3 regions of the Jeotgalibacillus malaysiensis genome follow, and region 2 is predicted to be linked to each of the others. Evidence: riboswitches for the same ligand, from Rfam matches in the RefSeq annotation. Region 2 holds a riboswitch; each other region holds the start of a gene.
What was found. A riboswitch is a leader RNA that binds a small molecule or an ion and turns the genes downstream of it on or off. The one in region 2 is predicted to bind cobalamin.
Positions count from the first base shown of each region.

Region 1: another riboswitch for cobalamin. It lies ahead of metE (5-methyltetrahydropteroyltriglutamate--homocysteine S-methyltransferase); the one in region 2 lies ahead of LG330_RS15665 (ABC transporter substrate-binding protein).
Region 3: another riboswitch for cobalamin. It lies ahead of LG330_RS05680 (ribonucleoside-diphosphate reductase subunit alpha); the one in region 2 lies ahead of LG330_RS15665 (ABC transporter substrate-binding protein).

Region 1 covers NZ_CP085252.1:913,412-919,323, forward strand. Annotated here, with positions in the region: gene LG330_RS05200 (ATP-binding protein) at 1-1,035, shown strand, start outside; gene LG330_RS05205 (hypothetical protein) at 1,039-1,440, shown strand; gene LG330_RS05210 (hypothetical protein) at 1,591-1,776, shown strand; gene LG330_RS05215 (hypothetical protein) at 1,858-2,028, opposite strand; gene LG330_RS05220 (hypothetical protein) at 2,222-2,380, opposite strand; gene LG330_RS05225 (NADPH-dependent FMN reductase) at 2,642-3,265, shown strand; cobalamin riboswitch at 3,415-3,597, shown strand; gene metE (5-methyltetrahydropteroyltriglutamate--homocysteine S-methyltransferase) at 3,738-5,912, shown strand, end outside.
Region 2 covers NZ_CP085252.1:3,003,304-3,009,215, forward strand. Annotated here, with positions in the region: gene cbiB (adenosylcobinamide-phosphate synthase CbiB) at 1-89, opposite strand, end outside; gene LG330_RS15655 (adenosylcobinamide amidohydrolase) at 86-1,552, opposite strand; gene LG330_RS15660 (FecCD family ABC transporter permease) at 1,555-2,607, opposite strand; gene LG330_RS15665 (ABC transporter substrate-binding protein) at 2,570-3,550, opposite strand; cobalamin riboswitch at 3,828-4,015, opposite strand; gene LG330_RS15670 (ring-cleaving dioxygenase) at 4,209-5,183, opposite strand; gene LG330_RS15675 (bifunctional cystathionine gamma-lyase/homocysteine desulfhydrase) at 5,682-5,912, opposite strand, start outside.
Region 3 covers NZ_CP085252.1:998,957-1,004,868, reverse strand. Annotated here, with positions in the region: gene LG330_RS05680 (ribonucleoside-diphosphate reductase subunit alpha) at 1-1,902, opposite strand, end outside; cobalamin riboswitch at 2,178-2,378, opposite strand; gene LG330_RS05675 (YitT family protein) at 2,498-3,073, opposite strand; gene LG330_RS05670 (FadR/GntR family transcriptional regulator) at 3,197-3,910, opposite strand; gene LG330_RS05665 (lactate utilization protein C) at 3,989-4,681, opposite strand; gene LG330_RS05660 (LutB/LldF family L-lactate oxidation iron-sulfur protein) at 4,678-5,912, opposite strand, start outside.

The DNA.
Region 1 (5,912 bases), 1.5 Mb from region 2:
ACATCCGGGCTGTCCTTTTTTATGACCAGTCATTTCTCTAACCGGCTGGATAATACGGTTGGTGTTCCGTTTGAAGTGGATGGTCAGCAGTACGCGCTCTTTTTGCGTCAGGACATGAACCTGCTGTCATCAGATATTCATACGCTGCTGCTGGCATTTCTGCTATCCATTGCGGTTGTCAATCTGGCAGGTATGTTCCTGATGGCCAAACAGCTGACGCGTCCGATCAGTCTGCTGCATCAGGCAACAAGGGAAGTCGCAAATGATAATTACAGCCATACGCTTGCGATTTCAAGGCCGGATGAAATCGGAGAGCTTGCAAACAGCTTTAATGAAATGATCGACCGGCTGAGGCAAAATGATGAATCGCGCAAAACGTTTATTACGAATGTCTCACACGATCTGCAATCTCCTTTAATGAATATAAAAGGGTATGCCGAGCTGATCTCCGCTAAAGCAGCGGATGGGTCAGATGAAAGAGAGTATGCTGAAGTGATAGAATCAGAAGCGAAGCGTTTGTCGGGTCTTGCGAAGCAGCTGCTTCTTTTGAGCTCGCTTGATCAGCCGGCTTATCAGCTGAAGGCGGATCAGTATGCTTTGGATGATCAGATCAGGGAAGTGATCAGGCATTACAGATGGCGGCTTGAAGAAAAAGAGCTTGATGTCAGCTTGAAGCTGATGAAGGTGCAAGTGCACGCGGACCGGGAGTTAATGAATTATGTATGGGACAACCTGATCTCTAATGCGATTAAGTACTCTCCTGCCGGCAGTTCAATTCATATTGATTTAGAGAACGAAGACGGGGTCTCAGTTGTCGTTGAAGACAATGGGTCGGGGATCTCAGCAGCTGACCTGCCGCATATAACAGAGCGGTTCTACCGGGCGGATCAGTCGAGAAACGAGGAAGGTACAGGGTTAGGTCTTGCGATTGTGCAGGAGATTGTGAAGCTGCATACAGGGAAGGTTGAATTTGAAAGTGTAGAGGGAGAAGGTACGAAGGTAAAGGTGTACCTTCCGAAATTTGAGGAGGAGTAAGGAATGGAAAAGAAATGGGGATTGAGATTAATTCAAATCTCAGCAATCTTTGGTTTTATCGGAACGTATCTTGGCTCACATATGGCCGGTGTAATGGATTACTCACTGCGACCGATCCACGCGCACATTTTGTTAGTGGGCTGGCTGTCAGTTTTCGCATGGGGAATCTTTTATCAGATCTTTGAGATTAAGTACAAAAAGCTGGTGACGATTCATTGTATCTCAGCCATCATCGGCGCAATTGGATTGACTTCAGGTATGTGGTTTTATAACCTCAACCCGTTAAATCTAGGTGACACGTTTGTACTCGTGTTCTTTATTGTTGGGGGAACGATTTTATTAATTGCGTTTTTCCTGTTTGCGGTTGTGACGTTTTTTACAGTGCCACGGGTGCAGAAGCAATAGAGTTGGAAAAAGTCTCTGAGAAGGAAGGTTCTTCTCAGAGATTTTTTTATTTGTCTTGTACCTGTGGAATGTGTCTTCATTAGGTATTGCATCCATTATATGGTTTACGGGTATAGAGTAAACTATAAGTTGTAATAAGGGGGCGTAAGAATGAATCAACTTATTCAATCAGGGTTGAAGTTAAGTGACTATGCCATTGCAACAATGCTCGGAACCTTTATTGGGATTTTTATCGTTTTAGGAGAGCTGAATCTGACGTTTGTGCTCATCTATCTTGCTTTAATTGCTTTAATTGTGGCAGGAAATGCGATTTATATTGCTTCAAAAAAGAAATAGATGAAGAGAAATGTCGATTAAATTTTCTCTGGACTTTATGCTGAGGTGAGTTTTAAAATTCTAAGTGGTTTTTTAAATGATTCAGATTTCTCCTCCGAATAAATGAGATATGAAAACAACAAACAATACACCTGCCGGAATAGAAAGTAACGAAATATATTTAATTAGCCCTTTTTCTTTCTTAAGGAAAGCTATAATGCCAAATGTTATGCCAGTCAAATAAATAGCAAAACCGATTGGAATAGCTAACATAGACCATTCTCCAAAGGTTATGTTGAAAGGTGGAAAGATCATATATGCTATAAAAATTCCGGTAAAACTTAGTATAAGAGAATACTTACTATAGTTCATTTGCAATTTCACCCCTTCTGTCAATTTACTGCGAATTTAAAGTATTACAAGAGAAGTAAAGGCATAGTCATTCATAAATTGAATGGCATTGCCTTTACTTCTCTATATTTTTGTCTTCCAGCTTTAATTCAATCTGTTCCAGCATTGCAATCTGCCTGTCCTGTTTATCCAGAATCTTATCTGACAGCTTTTCCAGCGTCTTCGTGATCGACCATAAAGGCCCTAAAACAAGCACAAAAATAAAAATATACATTTAGCCACCTGCCACCGCTTTCCATGTTGATCTTTTCAAAATGTAACAAATGTATGGTTATGATACAAACTCCCTTAAAAAATTGAATAAAATTAAAAGCTTGATTTTATTTAGTTTCAATTATATACTTAGTTTCATAAAGTTACTTAATGTATAAAAGAGTGTTCAACAGGCTCCGATTATAAGAATGTATAAATCAGTGTTCTTGAATAGTCAATGTATAAAGTAACAGGAATAATGAAATCATAGGTGGTGAACATAATGGGTTTTTTAAGACATTTATTTGGACATCGAAAAGAGGAGGAATTACAAATGACAAACGGTAAATTAAAGATTGGTATCATTTTAGGGAGTACACGTGAGGGTCGAGTAAGTCCACAGGTAGGAGAATGGGTAAAAGGCATCGCTGATCAGCGCAATGACGCAGACTACGAAATCGTAGACATCGCAGATTACAACCTGCCGTTCCTTGGTACAACAGATGGTACTGAGCCGGGCATTGCAGCATGGAATGAGAAGCTGGACAGCCTTGATGGGTTTGTATTTATTGTTCAGGAATACAATCATAGCATTTCAGCTTCGCTTAAAAACGCAATCGACTTCGCGCGTGAAGCATGGTACAACAAGGCTGCAGGTATTGTCAGTTATGGTTCTACAGGTGGCGCTCGCGCAGCTGAACACTTAAGAGGCATTATGGCAGAAATTAAAATCGCAGATGTGCGTACACATCCAACACTTTCACTATTCACTGATTTTGAAGGTATGAGCAAATTTACACCGCAGGAATTACACCTTGTGAATATCAACGCAATGCTTGATGATGTACTCGCATGGAGCGGGGCTTTAAAGCCACTTCGTCTGCCAGTAACAGCTGAAGTAAAATAAATGAATGCTATCCCTGTGCCTGATTCCATCAGTTTTTTATCTAGCTGAATGGGAACCTGAGGTACAGGGATATTTTTTAAACCTCTTGCATTTAACAATCTCCTGAGATATCCTTAAACCATTATCTGAATGTCAGATGATTCTTATAATTTCATAGCATCATTTCAGGTGTCAGCAGAGTCTTTGCTGACATAATAGGGAAGTCCGGTGAAATTCCGGCACGGTCGCGCCACTGTAAGGGGGGAGCTTCTGATCAGCCACTGCACAATGCGGGAAGGGATCAGAGGTGTTGAAGCCAAGTCAGGATACCTGCCTGTTATGAATACGCTAATCACCTACGCGTTATAGGGAGGAGTGTGGAGACAGTGATCAACTCTATATGGTTCGACACTGGATAATTCTGCCTTCTTCCTCTTTTCCTCACACGGAAAAGAGGTTTTTTAATTGATGAAACTAAAAGGGAGGCAATTGTATGACATTGAAAACTTCTTCAATCGGTTATCCGAGAATTGGAGAGAACAGAGAATGGAAAAAAGCACTTGAACGTCACTGGAAGGGTGAGATCTCTTATGATCAACTGGCCAGAGAGCTAAAAGAGATCAGATTATCATCTATTAAGAAACAGCATGAAGCAGGCATTGACCTTGTGCCGGTCGGGGACTTTTCAATGTATGACCATGTGCTGGATGCCGCACTATTGTTTGGACTGGAGCCTGAAAGATTTCGTGATCTTCCGAATCAGGAAAAGCGCTTTGCCATAGCAAGAGGAACAAAGGAATTGCCGGCAGCTGAAATGACGAAATGGTTTAACACAAACTATCACTATATCGTGCCTGAGCTGAATGAAGAATCTAAGCCTCAGCTTCAGCACAATCATCTGCTGGAGTGGTACCTTGAAGCAAAAGAAGAGCTTGGAATTGACACGAAGCCTGTACTGATTGGTCCGGTGACGCTTTTAAAACTAAGTAAAGGACAATTCGATCAGCAGAAGTTACTGGATGGGCTGCTGGTTGAGTATGGGAAATTGTTAAATGAATTAACAAAGGCAGGTGCATCTTTTATACAGCTTGATGAACCTGTCTTAGCACTGGATCAGGATGAGCTTGTCATGAATGATATCAAAAAATCCTACCAGACATTAAAAGAAACTGCACCGGAAGCGAACATCTGGCTGCAAACTTATTTTGGTTCAGTGGAAGGTCTGCATCATTTATACGATTTGCCGGTGGATGTCATCGGACTGGATGCAGTGGATGGCGAAGAGAAGTTGTTGGCGCAGCTGAAGGCGAATCATTTCCCGGGTAATAAAAAATTGGCGCTTGGTGTGATTAATGGACGGAATGTGTGGAAGGCAGACGAGAAACGTGTGAAGAAAGTAGTTGAACAGGTACTGGAATCAGTTGAGCAATCCCGTTTGATTCTTCAGCCATCCTGCAGTCTGCTTCACGTGCCTGTCACATTAAAAAATGAAACAGATCTGGCCCCTGACATTATTCACAAGCTTGCTTTCGCTGATGAAAAGCTCGTGGAGTTAAAGCGGTTTGCATCGCGTCAATGGAGTGAAGGAGAAAGTGCAGACCGCGAAGTGACAGGAGCGCCAGTATTGAATGTGCCGGACAGAAGGGTCCCTTACGAAGAGAGGGTTAAAGCGCAGCAGCATTTTAATCTTCCACTGTTTCCTGTGACGACGATCGGTTCTTTCCCGCAGTCCCTGGAGCTAAGACAAAAAAGACGGGACTGGAAAAAAGGGCAGCTGGCTGATGAAGCATTTCAGCATTTTATCAGAGAACAGATTGCAAAGTGGATCCGCCTTCAGGAGGAATTAAACCTTGATGTGCTTGTGCACGGTGAGTTCGAGCGCAATGATATGGTTGAATATTTTGGCGAGAAACTTGAAGGGATGGCTTTTACAAAAAACGGATGGGTTCAGTCATATGGCTCGAGATGCGTGAAGCCGCCGCTGATTCATGATGATATCTGGTGGGAAAAGCCAATGACGCTTGAGGAAACGGTATACGCCCAGTCTCTGACCGACAAGCCGGTAAAGGGAATGCTGACAGGGCCAATTACAATTGCAAAATGGTCCTTTGTCAGAGAAGATCGCCCATCTGAACATGTTTTTTACCAGCTGGCACATGCAATCCGTCAGGAAGTGCTTTCTCTAGAGAAAGCAGGAATCCGGATGATTCAGGTGGATGAACCTGCAATCAGGGAGGGGCTGCCTTTAAAGAAAGCGGATCAGGATGACTATATTCATACCGCTGTAAAAGCATTCAGAATTGCTACTTCAAGTGTCCAGCCATCTACTCAGATTCATACGCATATGTGTTATTCCTCTTTTGAAGACAGTATGCCGATGATCAGTGATATGGATGCAGATGTAATTTCAATTGAATTTTCGAGAAGTCATGGTGATTTACTGACTGCCTTTTCAACACATGGCTATCAAAAAGGGATAGGACCTGGTGTCTATGATATTCACAGCCCACGGATCCCTTCGGTCGAAGAAATGACGGCGCAGCTTCATAAAGCTTTATCCGTACTGCCTGCAAAGCTGCTGTGGGTGAACCCTGATTGCGGATTGAAAACACGCAGCGGACAGGAAGTACTTGAGGCGCTCGAAAACATGGTTCAGGCAGCTGAACAG
Region 2 (5,912 bases):
CACCTGACAGGGTGCGGCCAGGCGGGCGGATCTCCAATAAACCGATCAAGGCAGAGCGCAATGGTAATTGCGGCTGCGTGTGTGATCATGATATTCCCTTTCTTTCACGGTAAATATTAATGGCTTCTGTTGTACATTCCACAATCCCTTTTCCAATCAGCTTACCGAGCGGTGTAATGGATCCCGCATATTGAACGAATGATCCATGCTGCGTTGCTGCCACCATGGCACTGTCAGTTGACGTGCCGGTTGCAAGTGTACCTGTGAGCGGATCTTTGACATCGGCGTTTTGCAGCGCTTTAACTTTCGCTTCAGTTGCCGTCATCATCGCTTGAATAAACGCTTCATCAGACAGTTTTCCGTTGATGAAGATCCAGCTGTTGATGGTACCGATTGTCGCCTGATGATTCCGTTCATGTGAAAGTGAGACGTCAACCGCATTTCCAACTCCGGCTGTCACAGCAATCACGACTGACAATCCGTTCTCTTCGTATTCACGGATCACAACATCCTCAACCAGCACAGCGGTCATCATCCCAACTGTGTCAGCTGCGTTCCATCCATTTTTGTCAGCATACATTTTCATATCCTCACAGCTGTCGTCACATTCATAATCCATCGTTACATGCCGGTTCACGAAATGATGATACCACCCAAGCCCCGCTCCGATCACTGCGGATGATAATGTCTTAAGCGACTGAGGCGCTTTGACATGAATATGGTCAGCCGTAATGGTGAAATGATCTTTTGTGATCTCTGACCGCATGCTCTGCCCATGGTTTGGCAGCAGGGTAACCTGCGGCTTCGGGAGCTCAGGGTGTGACTGTGTATGCACACGTGCCTGATACACATGCTCAACCGTTTTTTTGTTCAGCACATGTCCCGGTTCAGCCAGCTGCACGGTTTTACCGTTGTGTAAAAGCAGCAGGCGGTCGCAGTATAATGAGGCAATATTTAGATCATGAAAAATCGATATCACCGTCAGTTCATGCGTTTCTGTCCATTCCTTCAGGAGATCAAGCAGCTGTTTCTGGTAAGACAAGTCCAGATGGTTTGTCGGCTCATCGAGTAAAAGCAGCTTCGGTTCCTGTGCAAGTGCCTGCGCTAAAAATACACGCTGACGTTCCCCGCCTGAAAGATCCTGAATCGATTTCCCTTCAAATTCAAGGACGCCGGTCTGATTCATTGCTTCTTTGACCGCTTTTTCATCATGCGCAGTCCATGGTGCAAACATGCCTTTCTGGTGAGGATAGCGGCCCATTGACACCGTTTCACGAACCGTATAGTCAAATGCATGACTGTGCAGCTGCGGAAGTACGGCGATTTCACGGGCGAGCTGCTTCGCTGAATAATCTTTGAGTGGCTGGCCTTTAAAAGAAACATCCCCTAGACGGCACGGCAGCAGTCCGCTGATCATTTTCATGAGCGTCGTTTTTCCGCTGCCATTAGGTCCGAGAATGCCTAAAATCTCCTGCTTCCGAAGTTCAAATGAAACATTTTTCACGACGTCCTTTTCGCCATATCCACCGCTTATTTGTGAAGCCTTCAGCATCGCTATCCTCTCCTTTCCTTACGTTTTTGAATGAGTATCAGTCCAAATACCGGTGCTCCGATTAAAGCTGTGATCACACCGATTGGGAGTTCAGTCGGTGCAACAATTGTTCTTGCGACAAGGTCACATAAGATGAGCAGGCTGGCTCCATTTAGAATAGAAAGCGGCAGCACATGACGGTGATCTGAACCTGTAAGCATTCTGACCATATGCGGCACCACAAGCCCGACAAAGCCGATCGTTCCTGACACGGCTACTGCTGCGCCGGTCAGTAGTGAACCTGAAGCTAACACCACAAACTTTCTCTGCTGAACGTTTACCCCTAAATGCTGGGCCCGCTCCTCACCAAATGCCATAGCATTCAGCTCCCGTGCGTTCCACATTAACAGGATTGCACCAATGATAAAGAACGGCGCAATCAGGCGGATATACTCCCAGCCTCTCATCGACACACTGCCAAGCAGCCAGTTGATGATCTGTCTGAGCTCTTCACCGGTTAATGCAATCATCAGGGATAGAATCGAGCCGAGAAATGAACTGAAAATAATTCCTGTCAGAATAATCGTTTCCATTTTCATTGATTTCTCGACCATTCTGGCAAAGCCAAGCACAATGATCAATGTGAGCAGCGCTGCTAAAATACTGATCACAGGCAATGTGAAGCTGCCAAGACCCGGAATCGTCAGTCCGAGGAAAATGGTCGCAACAGCACCGACTGACGCGCCGGATGAAACCCCAAGTGTATAGGGGTCAGCGAGCGGATTTTTCAGGAGTCCCTGAAAAGAAGCCCCTGCAATCGCAAGAGATGCGCCAACAAGGGCAGCAAGTACAACCCGTGGAAATCTGATATCAAGCACGATTGAGCTGAACATTGGATCCAGCGCTTCCCGGTTACTGAACGCCCCTGCAAAAATGCTGAGCATGTCCATGACAGGCACTCTTACAGAGCCGACTGTCACTCCGAGTGTGAATGCAGTCAATAAAAGCAGGAGGGAAACAGCGTATCCCGACCAGACCTTATTCCGCGAAAACATCAGGATAGATCGCTTCTGCAAGCGCCTGCGTTCCTTCTACAAGTCTCGGGCCTGAACGTGTAACCGGGTCTGAAGGAACTAAATAGACATCTTCATTTGTTACTGCCGTTACCTCGCTGAAGCCTTCATAACCCATCCATTGCTCCACTGCATCCTCTACGAAATCTCCAAATGTCAGTAATGCAACCTCCGGATTGCGCGTAACGACTTCCTCTTCTGTTAACGGTACAAAGCCTTCCTGATCTGCCATCACATTTTCAGCATTGATCAGATCAAGCATTTCCTGAATAAACGTGTTGTTTGCTGCTACATACATTTCAGGCGGTCCAGCCACATCCACTAACACTGACTTCTGGTCCTCTTCTGAAATCGCTGAAGCCTTTTCGGCAATCTCATCAAAGCCTGCCTGCATATCTGCAATAATCTGCTCTGCTTCTTCAGTTGTTCCTGTTACCTGACCAATCATGTCGATCGTGTCGTACACTTCATCAAACGTCATTGCATTTTCAATCACAACAACCGGAATGCCTGCATCTTCAATCTGCTGAAGACCATCTGCACCACCCGGATTCGATGCATGCGCAAGCACAACATCAGGCTGAAGGGAGATAATCTTTTCTACGTTAAACTCCATGCCCCCGATTTTTTCAACTTCCATTGCTTCTTCAGGGTAGTTGTCAAAGTCAGATACACCAACAATTTCTTCATCAAGTCCAAGTGCGTATGCAATTTCTGTATTACTAGGCAGCATGGATACGATCGCATCAGGCTGCTCTTCGATTGTGATCTCATCACCATTTGCATCTGTTACTGTGACAGGGAATGATGATTCAGATTCAGCAGGCTCTTCAGCTGACTCCTCCTGCTGATCTTCTGCTGGCGTTTCCTCTGTTGTTTCTTCTGCGCTGTCCGAGCAGGCTGCAAGTACGCCTGCTGCGAGTAAAACTGGTAACCATTTTTTCATTTTGTGTTCCTCCGTCTTTTTATGTAAGTTTTTTTGAGTAAAAGTTTGGCGCCTGATCTCCGCTCCAGACGGACGCTTTCCACTGCATCAGCGCTGTAAACTTCAGTTTGTATGGACTAATCACATTCATGTATCACTTAACGTGATTTACTGACAATCCCCCTTTTTATTTTTGACAATAAAAAAACATCTCACGCGGGAGATGCAGGGTTGCAGGGTATAGCCGTATGTAAAAAACGGAGAGACTGCAACACCCGCCCATATCCTCGTAGGCGTGTCTGGTGCTTGGAATCAAGGCAGGTCTCCTGACTTATGACGTCTGAGTGTTTGTCTCCTTCCCATAGCTTAAGCTACAGTGGCTGTGGCAGACACATGTCATTTACAGTGGCGGGACCGCGCTGGAATTGCACCAGCTTCCCTTTTAACTGATCATTGATGATCAGCACCTCTATCCGTTCATATTGAAATGTTTTTTCAATGCTATTATAGCACTTAGTTTTGGTAAGTGTACAAGGGATTTTTCATCAGCGGGGTTGTGGTTCAGGAGAAAACCAGTGACGTTCAGGAGATTTTGTCGGTGGTTCCGAAAATCATGCCAAATGACCTGTCACCCAAGCCCACTTAAAAGCCGCCCGGCGCAGGCCGGACGGCAGACAAATCAGCTTTTGATTTCTAATGGTCTTAAGCTCGCTTCGATTTGCGCACGTTTTGGCTCAAGGAATGGTGGCAGTGCAAGTTCCTCCCCAAGGTGCTCCATATCTTCATCTGTTGCAAAGCCCGGCTCATCTGTTGCCAGCTCAAACAGAATGCCGTTTGACTCGCGGAAGTAAATTGAGCGGAAATAATAACGGTCCACTTCTCCTGATGTCATCAGACCAAAGCTTCGAATGCGTTCATCCCACTTTTCATAGTCTTCAAAAGTTGGAATCCGGAATGCTACGTGGTGCACACTTCCCCGCCCAGGACGTTCTGGCGGAAGATCAGGCCGCTCCTCGATATGCACTTCAGCACCAGTGCCGCCTTCTGCAACCGACATAACCTGGATTGCAGGCAGTTCAGCACCGGCACGGTTCGGATACTCGCTCACCTTTTCAAACCCAAGCACCTGCTCAAGCACTGCGATCGTTTTTTCTGCGCGGCGCACAGTCAGTGTGACAGGTCCAAGTCCAACAATTGCATGCTCTTCCGGAACATCAGCACCGGTCCATGGCACACCGGGTGCTACCCCTTCTTCACCATTATCTGCAACAAGCATGAGGCGTGATCCTTCTTCATCCTCAAAATAAAGTGTGTCGCGGCCTGCACGCTTTTCAATATCATCATGACGGACATTTAACTCTTCAAAACGCTTTTTCCAGTAGTGAAGAGATTCAGTCGTCGGCACACGGAATGCCGTATTTGAAATACTTGAAACGCCCGGGTAAGTGCGCCCGGCCATCGGGATATCAAAGTAAGTCATATCTGTTCCCGGACTGCCTACTGCATCCGCATAAAACAAATGATAAGAAGACGTGCTATCCTGATTCACAGTTTTTTTAACAAGTCGCATGCCTAATGTTTGTGTAAAAAATTTATGATTTTTCTCAGCAGCCGATGTGATAGCTGATACGTGATGAATACCTGTTACTTTCATGATGTACACTCCTTTTATCTCGAAACTGAGATATTTTCTATCTTTATTGTATGCCCGATTGTAAAAGAATGCAAGAAAAATATCTCGAATTCGAGATATTTTTTAGTTTGATGTATTTTCTCTGGAGATGTAGCATTCCCTGCGCAGGTTGTTGTGATACACCCGGGTGCTTGTCGTCATTCAACTCCAGGTTGCTGAAATGGACACGCTAAGTTGTACCAATTCCCCATTCCCATCCCTACACCCATTCTCTTCATGCCTTTAAGAAACTAACAGATTGCTTCCCAAGTTCATGGCAATTGATGCACGCTGCAGTTGTCGCATTTCCTGATCAGGTTGCAGCGATACGCCCGACGAGTTGCCTCAATCCGTCCAGAAGTTGTCGCAATCCACCCGCCAGGTTGTACCTTTCCCGCTCCAGGTTGCCCCACTCCTGCACTAGCCTGCCATCATCAACCACGAAAAAACCGCTCCCGACAAAGGAGCGGCTCATCTCTATTAATCTTCCAGCGCCTGCTCAAGATCGATCAGCAGGTCTTCAATATCCTCAATACCAACTGAAATTCTTACAAGTCCGTCTGTAATACCAAGCTCTGCGCGGCGCTCTGCAGGAATAGATGCATGGGTCATGCGTGCCGGTACTGAAATCAGACTTTCTACTGCGCCAAGGCTTTCAGCAAGTGTAAAGTATTTCACTTTTTCAAGCACGCGTGCCGCTTTTTCACCACT
Region 3 (5,912 bases), 1.6 Mb from region 2:
CGGTGCAACTGCCATCAGCCAGCCGTTGCGAATCCCTTTTTCCTGCACATCCTTTTGAAGCGACTGCCACTCTTCTGACTGATATCCTTTTCTTTCAAAATAGCGGCCTGTCTGCCATTCTGATCCGTCAAACTGACTGTAAGAACCTTTTTCCTCAGCAAGTGCATTCGATGCTTTGATCGTTTCAAATGCAATTGTTTCATAGAGTTTATCCGCATAGTCGACTGCTTCTTCAGACTCCCACTGGATGCTTTCAAGTGCGAGCAGATGGTGCCAGCCGAATGTACCAAGCCCGATCGCACGGTATTTCCTATTGGTCCGCTGCGCCTGACCAACCGTAATATTGTTTAGATCAATGACGTTATCCAGCATTCTGACCTGGATTGGAATGAGCCTCTTCAGCACATCCTCTTTGACAGCGCGTGAAAGGTTAATAGATGAGAGATTGCAGACGACAAAGTCACCAGGCTTGCGTACAATCACAATATTTCCGTCTTCATCCTCATATTCTTTTGTAATTGTCGTCGCTGACATGTTCTGTGCAATTTCTGTACACAGGTTACTGCAATAAATCGACGTCCGGCCTTCTGTGATTTTATTTGGGTTCTGACGGTTCACTTCATCACGGTAAAACATATACGGCGTCCCGGTTTCAAGCTGTGACACCATGATGCGCGCCATCATATCCATTGCCCGGTAAGACTTTCTCGGTAAAAGCGGATGGTTTACTGCCTCTTCGTATTTCTCAGTAAAATACTTGCGGTCAGCCTCATCATAAAAATCCTCCAGACCAAGAGGATTCCCCTGCTCGTCTTTCCAACCCATAATAGTTTTCACTTCATGCGGGCAGAACGTGTGCCACTCTCCGACACTGCGGCCCGACTCATTCGTTTCCTGCAGCTTGTGCATAAATAAATCCGGAATCGATACACCTGTGAAAATATCGTGCGCTTTTCTTCTTTCATCCCCATTATTCGTTTTCAGATCAAGAAAGCCGTTCATCATATCTTTATGAAATACATCCAGATACACTGCAACAGCGCCCTGTCTCTGACCAAGCTGATCCACACTGACAGCTGTGTTATTTAATAAACGGATCCACGGAATAACGCCTGAAGAATTCCCTTTAAACTTTTTAATATCAGAGCCAAGCGCCCTTACCTTTCCGTAATAAACGCCGATTCCGCCACCGTCCTTACTGAGCCGTGCAATATCCCAGTTATTTGTGTAAATGCCATCCAGCGAATCCTCCACCGTATCAATAAAGCAGGATGCAAGCTGCCCCGTCTTTTTTCCGGCATTTGATAAAGTCGGTGTTGCAACCGTCATGAATAGATTACTCATCGCCCAGTACGCTTCTTTTACGAGTGACAGTCTCTTTTCAAGGGCTTCATTTTTCATCAGCAGCATCGCAATGATCATAAATCGCTCCTGTGGCAGCTCGTAAAGGTTACGTTCATGGTCACGGGCCAGATAACGGTCAGCCAGCAGGAACAGACCGATATAGTTGAAAAGGTGATCCCGCTCAGGTGTGATTTCCCATCCAAGCTCTTCAATGTCAGCCTTTGAATAAGTATTGAGTTCTTCTGTGTAAATGTCTTTATGTATCAGTGTTTCGATCAGCTGATAGAAGCTGCCGTATTTTTGCGTGGAATCATAATTCCGGTTAGCTGCTGCCTGGTCATACAGTTCGTCCAGGTAGAGTCCCGCTGCAAGGTACGTCCAGTCCGGTGCGTCCATTGCGACCCGGTTCAGCGCATAGTGCATGGCAAAGTCGCGTGCAGTGTCTTCTCTTTGTGTGAGCTGGTCCATCAGTTCAGTTGCATCGAGCTTGTATTTGACTGCTGTGTCTTTGATCGTTTGCAGCGTCTGATGAAGATTGATTGGTTTTTGTGTGGTCATTTTGAGAACCTCCGATTTTATTAAATGTATTTTCTGGCGCCGATGCCAACACAGAGGGCTAGGCTTTCCTGTCCCCGGGCGGGAGTCTTCGCCCTCTGTGCCTGCAGCAGGATTATGCTCCAATAACCTTCTCTGTTTGTTTGTAGGTTAAAAGAACAAGAAAAAACCGCCTATCGGAATAGGCGGTTAGATAAAACGATTTGCATTATAAGAGCATAGTCCACACATGGAACCTGTCTGATAAAGCCATCGTTTCTTTCCTCACACCCCGAAGAAATGAAAACAAAAAATAAGACAGGTCTCCTGACTCGTGCGTCACTCTACTCTGAACCCTTCCCATATAAGCACCCTTTTAGAAAGCTCTCTTATACAGTGGACTGTCCATTTCGTCAGCACATACAGTTGCGGGGGCAGTTCCGGATTCGCACCGGATTCCCTTTTAAGCGAACATTCGCATCTTATCTTTCGGCAACACTATATGTAGTTACATAAAAAACATATTAATACTATATATTGAATAATGACATCTTACCTGAAAAATAATCATTTGGCAAGGAAGAGTTCATTTCATGACATTTTATCAAAAACCGGCAAGTTATTCGTTCTGTTTACGGTACACAGTTATTGCGGTTGCAGCACCGACAATGGTGATGACACCACAGGAATATAAAAATGTGTGCAGTCCAATCGCCTGATATCCAATAATAACAACCATTCCGTCAATCATAAATATAACGATTCCTGCGTTAATCGAAGACGCTTTAGAAATGATATGAGCCAGCAGGTCCGTACCACCCGTACTCGTATCAAATCTCAGCATAAGTCCAATGCCACACCCGATTAACAATCCACCTGCAATGACACTCGGAAGAATAGGCATTTGTAACAATGTTCTAAGCGGTGACAGCCAGTCAATCAGCAGAGATGAAACGAATAATCCGTGAAGACTGTTATAAAAATACGCTCTTTTGAAAAACCAGGCATAAATAAATAATGGCACACTTAACAAAATCATTGCCAGGCCCGCCTGTATATCAAAATAGTAATGTGCAATTAATGCAAGTCCAATCATACCACCGTCAAGCAGATGATGCGGCACTAAAAAACCGTTTATTCCGACCGCCAGCATGAAACTTCCAACCATAATTGCGATGCTCTTTTTAAAAAGCATTTTACCCCTCTCATAGCACGCTTTATTTATTATGCTATGAAAGAGTGCTTAAACTATTACAACGCTTAAAAGAGACTGCATAACATAGCAAAAGCCACAGCGGACTATGCCGCTGCAGCTTAGCTATTGATTCCCGTGAAAATCAATCAGTGTCTGCTCCACATTTCTCAAATGCTCTAGCATAGCACGCTCAGCCTCTTCACCATCCCGGCTGCTCACAGCTTCAAAAATCGCCTGGTGCTCAACTTGCAGCCTGTGAAACTGCTCCTGATCAGCAAACAATGCGATCCGTCTGCTTTCATACATCGTCTTCCCCAGCGTCTCAGCCATCTGGTGCATCATATCCTTCAGCAGGTTGTTACCTGAACTCCCGGCAATTGCCAGGTGAAATTTAACATCTGCTTTTTCACCGAGATCCTGATTGCCTTCTGCTGCATCCATTTCAACGAGTGCACTTTTCATTTCAGCTAACTGCCCATCCGTTCGGTTCTCAGCTGCAAGCTTTGCGGCACCTGCCTCCAGAATTTTCCGCACCTCAAATAGTTCAAGCATTTCCTGCTTTGAAATAAATGTATCTGCAACCGGCGCAATCAGCTCAGAGAAGTCAAACTTATTAATAAACGTGCCTTCACCCTGCCGGATCGTAATAAGCCCGACTGCGCGCAGTGCACTGAGCGCTTCACGGACGGCCGATCGGCTGACGTTGAATTCCTTTGCCAGCTTTTCAACAGAATCAAGCCGCTCCCCCGGTTTGAAATCCCCCTTGCGGATCATCTCTTCCAGCTGTTCGCGGATCACTTCTGATATCTTTTTTGTCTGTACCTGCTTAAACGCCATGACCTGCACCCCGTTTGATTCTAATGTCTTTATTATAGCACAGGACCGGCTGATTTCTGTCTCAGCCGGTCCTGCTCTTTATTCATCATCAACAAGAATATAACACGCACGGATCGGTCCATGAACACCTACTACAAGACTCATTTCAATATCAGCACTGTTACTCGGGCCACTGATAAAATTCACGCATGACGGCACGCGCTCGCCACGTTCAGCCATCTGATGAATTGCAGTCGTTGCCTGCGTCATACGCGGTACAAGCGTGCTTTTGGGAATAATGGCAATGTAATAAGTCGGCAAGAGACTGACAGATCTGCCTTTACCGCTTTCACTCAGCAGCACAACCGTACCTGATTCAGCGAGCGTATAATCTGAAAATGTGATGCCGACATCTGCTTTTTCAGCAAGCGCTACTGAATCACTGCCGTTTTCAGCACGCCACACATCGACTGATTCTCTCGATTGAAAGTCCTTCAGACCAAACGCTTCAAAACGTGGGTCATCCCACGTTATAACTGACTTGGCATCATATTCTTCAAGCACCTGGTCGATCACCTCAGACAGATCTGCTTTTTTTGTCTCCTTAAAATCAGTGTGAATTGCCAGACACTGTGTTTTTAACACTTCGACAAGCTGATCCTTTGAATAATCCTTCATGACTTCCAAATGCGGCTTATGCTTATAGTCAGGTCTTACTACACCTTCCGTACGCGGCTTGCGTCCAAGCTGTTCTGCCACGTGTGATAAAAAACTTTCACGGTTTTGTATCATTGTGCGTCTCCTTTCCCGTCACGTGATTTGAACCAGTCACGGAACCGCTCTTTACTTGTTTCAGGGAAATCCCTGACATCTGTCCATGGCTTCATCGGTCCCGGCCCCTTCTTAATCGAACCTTCTTTTGTAAATGGAGACAGCATAAACGGTGCCGTTCTTGTACTCATATTAAAAAGTGACGGTGAACTTGCAACCATACCGAATCCTTTCATCGCAAGCGTTTCAGATAACGTTGTACGCTTTTCTTCAGCAATATTACGTCTGTGCATAACAAGCATTTCATGCAGCGGAATTTTCACCGGACAGGCATCTGTACAGGCTGCACATAAGGTTGAGGCATATGGGAGCTCCTGATGATCCTCATATCCTTCTAAAAGTGGTGTCAGCACTGCGCCGATCGGTCCCGGGTAAATGGAGCCGTAAGAATGGCCGCCGACGTGCCGATACACAGGGCACACATTAATACACGCTGCGCAGCGGATACAGTGAAGCGCCGCCTGAAATTCAGTACCGAGTATTTTTGAACGGCCGTTATCAACGATTACTAAGTGGAACTCTTCCGGTCCATCAAGGTCGCCTTCCCCTTTTGCACCTGTCAGTCCGGTCACATAGCTTGTCAGCTTCTGACCAACTGCACTGCGGCACAGCATGCTGACTAAAATATCAAGCTCTTCCCATGTCGGCACAACGCGCTCCATTCCCATCACTGTGATCTGCGTTTTAGGAAGTGCTGTTGCAAGACGCGCATTTCCTTCATTCGTGACAAGTGAAATACTGCCTGATTCTGCAACTGCAAAGTTACAGCCGGTGACGCCAATATCCGCTTCAAGAAACTCTTTTCTCAGCTGCTCACGTGCAAACAGCGTCAGCTCCTGGGGATTGGATGTGTTCGTATAACCGAGTTTATCGCGAAATGTATCACGGATCTGTTCTTTATTTTTATGAAGTGCAGGCGCAACGATGTGTGACGGAGGATCATGATCATCAATTTGCAGAATATATTCGCCTAGATCTGACTCAATCACTTCACAGCCTGCCTTCTCAAGCGCTTCGTTCATACTGATTTCCTCAGTCACCATTGACTTTGATTTGATCACTTTTTTTGCATTTTTCTTTTTAGCTACTTCAGTAATATAGTGGTTGGCTTCTTCTGCAGTTTTGGCAAAGAAGACAGACCCGCCGTTTTTACTGACGTTTTCACTCAGCTGATGCAGATAATAATCAATAT